2 regions of the Methylobacterium sp. CM6244 genome follow, and region 1 is predicted to be linked to the other one. Evidence: riboswitches for the same ligand, from Rfam matches in the RefSeq annotation. Region 1 holds a riboswitch; the other holds the start of a gene.
What was found. A riboswitch is a leader RNA that binds a small molecule or an ion and turns the genes downstream of it on or off. The one in region 1 is predicted to bind cobalamin.

Region 1 (2,196 bases):
CGCCAAGATCTCCCTCGTCCCGGTCTCTCCCGAAATGAGAGCGCTGGCGAACAAGCCTCTGGACGACACGAGCGCCGCCGACGCGATCCGCGAGGCGGTGATGGAGCATTTTCGCATCCACGGCGGCACCTGGGAATTGCGGGCGCAGCTGTGCCTGAACCTCGACGACATGCCGGTGGAGGACGCCTCCGTAATCTGGCCTGAGACCGCGAGCCCCTACCGTACCATCGCCACCCTCACCGCCGCGCCGCAGGCAAGCTGGAGCGAGGCCCGTGCCGCCTATGTCGATGACAGCCTGTCGTTCAGCCCCTGGCACGGGCTGGCCGCGCACCGGCCGCTCGGTGGGATCATGCGCATGCGCAAATCGGCCTACGAGATGGGCAAGCGCTTCCGGGCCGAGAAGAACGGCCGCCGCATCGAGGAGCCGACGAACCTCGACGCTCTACCGGATTGACGCCGGACGTTGCTGCAATGCGACAGGGCAGCGGCGATGATCGGCGCGGGATCATCTCGCAATTGACCGTCTCGTCGCGGCCGACCTAGCCTGAGACTGACGGTTCCTCTTCGGGGGATCAAAAGGGAACGCGGTGAGGATCTTGCGTCCGATGCCGCGGCTGCCCCCGCAACTGTAAGCGGCGAGCCCATCATCAACACGTCACTGGAGGCTCCGGCTTCTGGGAAGACGATGAGAGGGCGTCGACCCGCGAGCCAGGAGACCTGCCGTCAGTCGTGGTCACACGCGAAGCGCATCGGGCGGGGTGTCCTGGTGGGGTGTCGGGGCCTGCGCTCGCGTAGGGATCGGCTTCGTTCGCAGTGACGTGCCACTGCCGTTGCCCGAGGTCTCCGCCTGTGTCCGCCCGTCTCGTCCCTCCGCTCCTCGCCCTCGGATTTCTGGCATCCGCCTCGCCGGTTCTTGCTCAGTCCGGGACGGCAACCACCGCCGAGGCGACCCTCAACGAACTCTCCGTGGCCGCCGACATGCGCCCGCCCCCTGCAGCGGCCGGTCCCGGTCTCGGCGGGGCCACGGGCGGAGCCGGCGGGGCCGAGGCGTTCGGCGCCCTGTCCGCTCCCGCGCTGACGTCGAGTTCGGGCGTCATCACCGGCAGGGCCCTCAACGATCGCCCGGTGACCCGCCCCGGCGAGGTGCTGGAAGCCGTGCCCGGCCTCATCGTCACGCAGCATTCCGGCGAGGGAAAAGCCAACCAGTACTTCCTGCGCGGCTTCAACCTCGACCACGGCACGGACATCGCCATCACCATCGACGGCATGCCGGCCAATATGCGCACCCATGGCCACGGCCAGGGCTATGCCGACATCAACTTCCTCATTCCCGAACTCGTCGGCGCGGTGGAGTTCCACAAGGGCCCGTATTTCGCCCGTGACGGGGATTTCGCCTCCGCCGGATCGGTGCGGATCGACACGATCGACGCGGTGCCCCGCCCTCTGGCGCTCACCTCCCTCGGCAGCTTCGCCTACAAGCGGGCGCTCACCATCGCCTCCGCACCCCTCGGGGAGGGGACGCTCCTCGCCGCTGGCGAGGCTCAGGTCTATGACGGCCCCTGGGTGGTGCCGGACGACATCCGCAAGCTCAACGGCGTTCTCCGCTACAGCCAGGGCACTGCCCTCGACGGGTTCTCCCTCACCGGCATGGCCTATTCCAACCGCTGGACGGCGACGAACCAGGTTCCGCAGCGGGCCATTTCCGAAGGCGTGATCGGCCGCTTCGGCACTCTCGATCCGAGCGATGGCGGCGATGCCAGCCGCTTCTCCCTGTCGGGCCGCTGGAGCCGGTCGGACGATGGTGGCGTCACCCGCGCCAGCGCCTACGTCATCCGCTCAAACCTCAACCTGTTCAACAACTTCACCTATTTCCTCAACGACCCGGTCAACGGCGACCAGTTCCGCCAGCTCGACAGCCGCACCGTCGCCGGCGGCGAGATCGCCAGGGTGTTCAAGGGTGAGCTGTTCGGCCTGCCCATGGAGAACGAAATCGGCGTGCAGGCGCGGTTCGACGACATCCATGTGGGACTGTTCAACACGCAGGCGCGCACCTCCCTCTCCACCGTGCGCGACGACCGCGTGCAGGAGGGCAGCGCTGCCCTCTACTTTGAGAACCGCCTGCGTTGGACCGAGTGGCTGCGCACCAGCGTCGGCCTCCGCGCCGATGCCTACGACGCCACCGTGAGATCGAACAAT
Region 2 (2,196 bases), 850 kb from region 1:
AGGCGAGGCCGATCACCGCCCAGAACACGAAGGCGATGCCCAGCGACCGAGCGGCGAATTGGGCCGCGTAGCCCGGGGGCAGGGCAGAGGCGGTGTGGCTCGTTTCCGGAGCGCCTGCCAGATGCGGCGCGACGAGGAGCACGAGCCCTCCGGCGATGGCGATGGAGGAGCGGCGGATCGCGATGAGGTAGAGCCCCATGGCGGTGGCGGCCGCGGTCATGATCCACCAGAACTGGCGTTCGGCGAGCGGAGCCGCCTCCATGCCGGGTAGTTCAGGCGGCAGGCCGAGGGCCGGGGCGAGGGCCACGGCGAGGAACCCCGCGATGGCGAATCGCAGGCCGGATTCCGGGCTCGGCTCGCGCCCACAGGCAATGAGAGCCGCGCCCAGCAACAGGGCGTAGCCGACGCCGCCGACCAGGGTCGCGAGGGCGGTGAAGACCATCCGGGGCAGGCCGGGGCCGGGCTGCCAGGCCGGTGCGACCTCGCCGCCTTCGACACCGTCCGTTTTGCCGCCATGGTCCTTGCCGCCATGGTCGTGGCCCGAATGGACGGGCACGATGAGGGAGGCCGGGGAGACGCCGCGCGGCATCCATTGCGCGGCCGGCGCCGTGGCTTCGCCGCTCTCGTAACGCTCGGCCGCGATGATCAGCGGCGAGGTGAGGGCAAGCTGCAAGCCCGTGGCGACGACAGCCGCCAGGAAGCCGGCGACCAGGGCCGCCGACACGAGTCGGATCATCATGAAATCAGGTCCTGGCTGAGCGCGAGGCGGTCAGTGGCAGGGGAAATTCTGGGCGTGCCGGAAATCGTGGGCCGCGTTGTGCAGCGCCATCGCCGGGGCGAAGCCGGCCATGAAGACGAGCCCGAGGCCGAGGAAAGCGGCCATGAGCACCGCGCCGAGACGCTCGTTGCTGCGGGTGCCGGTGAGGGCGAGAGTGTTAGTGGTCATCATGTCAGGTCTCCGGCCGCCCCGCCGGCGGCGTTCGAGGATCGAGCGGGAGGACGATTTGGTCCCCTTCGGAAGGCAGGTCTCCTGGCTCGCGGGTCATCCGGTCCTGCCGCCTTCCCGGATCGCTCCGGTGGCCGATGGCAGGCCCGTCTCCGCTCACAGTTGCGGGGGCAGCTGCGGTTTCAGGCGCGAGCCCTCACCGCATTCCCTTTTCACCCCGTCGCCGGGGCACCGTCCGAACTTCGCTTCTACGCGCTCGCGCGACCGCTGACAACGCGCCGCCAAAGCGTTTTACCGGCTTTGACGGGGCAGGGCGGTTTCGCGCTAAAGGGAGCCATGCGGCAGCCTTCTCCAAGAATGACACTGGTTCTCGGCGGCGCGCGCTCGGGCAAGAGCCTGCACGCGGAACGCCTCGTCGAAGCCCACCCGGCGCCTTGGCTCTACCTCGCCACCGCGCAGGCCTGGGACGACGAGATGCGGGAGCGCGTCGCCCTTCACCGGTCGCGCCGCTCGGCGGATTGGATCACCCGGGACGTGCCGATCGACCTGGCCGAGGCCGTCGCTGCGGCGACAGGGCCGGTGCTCGTCGATTGCCTGACCCTGTGGCTCACCAACCTGATCCTGTCCGAGGCCGATATCGAGGCGGCGAGCGCTGCCCTGATCGAGGCCTGCGGCCGCGCGCCGGGGCCGGTGGTGCTCGTCGGCAACGAGGTCGGTCTCGGCATCGTGCCGGACAACGCGCTCGCCCGCCGCTTCCGCGACGCGGCCGGGCGACTGCACCAGCGCCTCGCCGCGCGGGCCGACCATGTGGTGTTCATGGTGGCGGGACTGCCGATGATCGTGAAACCCCAACCCGGAGCGAGCGCATGAACGATCTGGAGATAAATGACGCGGAGGCCGACCGTCACCGCGAGAAGATGGAGAAGCGCAAGGCCGTCCAGGACGCCGAGGTCGCGGCTAAGACGATCGAGAAGGGCCTGCTCATCGTCAATACCGGCCCTGGCAAGGGCAAGACCACGGCCGGGCTCGGCCTCGTCCTGCGGGCGCTCGGCCATGGCTGGCGGGTCGGCGTGGTCCAGTTCATCAAGGGGGGGTGGGATACGGGCGAGAAGCACGCGCTGAAGGCTTTCGGCGCGCAGATCGAATGGCATACGCTCGGCGAGGGCTTCACCTGGGAGACGCAGGACAAGGCCCGCGACATCGCGGCGGCCGAGCATGCCTGGGCCAAGGCCGAGGAGCTGATGGCCGAC

Region 2: it holds a riboswitch for cobalamin, as region 1 does, so the genes downstream of both, ACYQML_RS08740 (CbtB domain-containing protein) here and ACYQML_RS04735 (TonB-dependent receptor) in region 1, are expected to answer to the same signal.

The regions. Positions count from the first base shown of each region.
Region 1 covers NZ_CM139247.1:1,040,171-1,042,366, reverse strand. Annotated here, with positions in the region: gene ACYQML_RS04740 (catalase family protein) at 1-454, shown strand, start outside; cobalamin riboswitch at 538-739, shown strand; gene ACYQML_RS04735 (TonB-dependent receptor) at 850-2,196, shown strand, end outside.
Region 2 covers NZ_CM139247.1:1,889,767-1,891,962, forward strand. Annotated here, with positions in the region: gene ACYQML_RS08735 (CbtA family protein) at 1-739, opposite strand, end outside; gene ACYQML_RS08740 (CbtB domain-containing protein) at 770-946, opposite strand; cobalamin riboswitch at 1,004-1,197, opposite strand; gene cobU (bifunctional adenosylcobinamide kinase/adenosylcobinamide-phosphate guanylyltransferase) at 1,304-1,816, shown strand; gene cobO (cob(I)yrinic acid a,c-diamide adenosyltransferase) at 1,813-2,196, shown strand, end outside.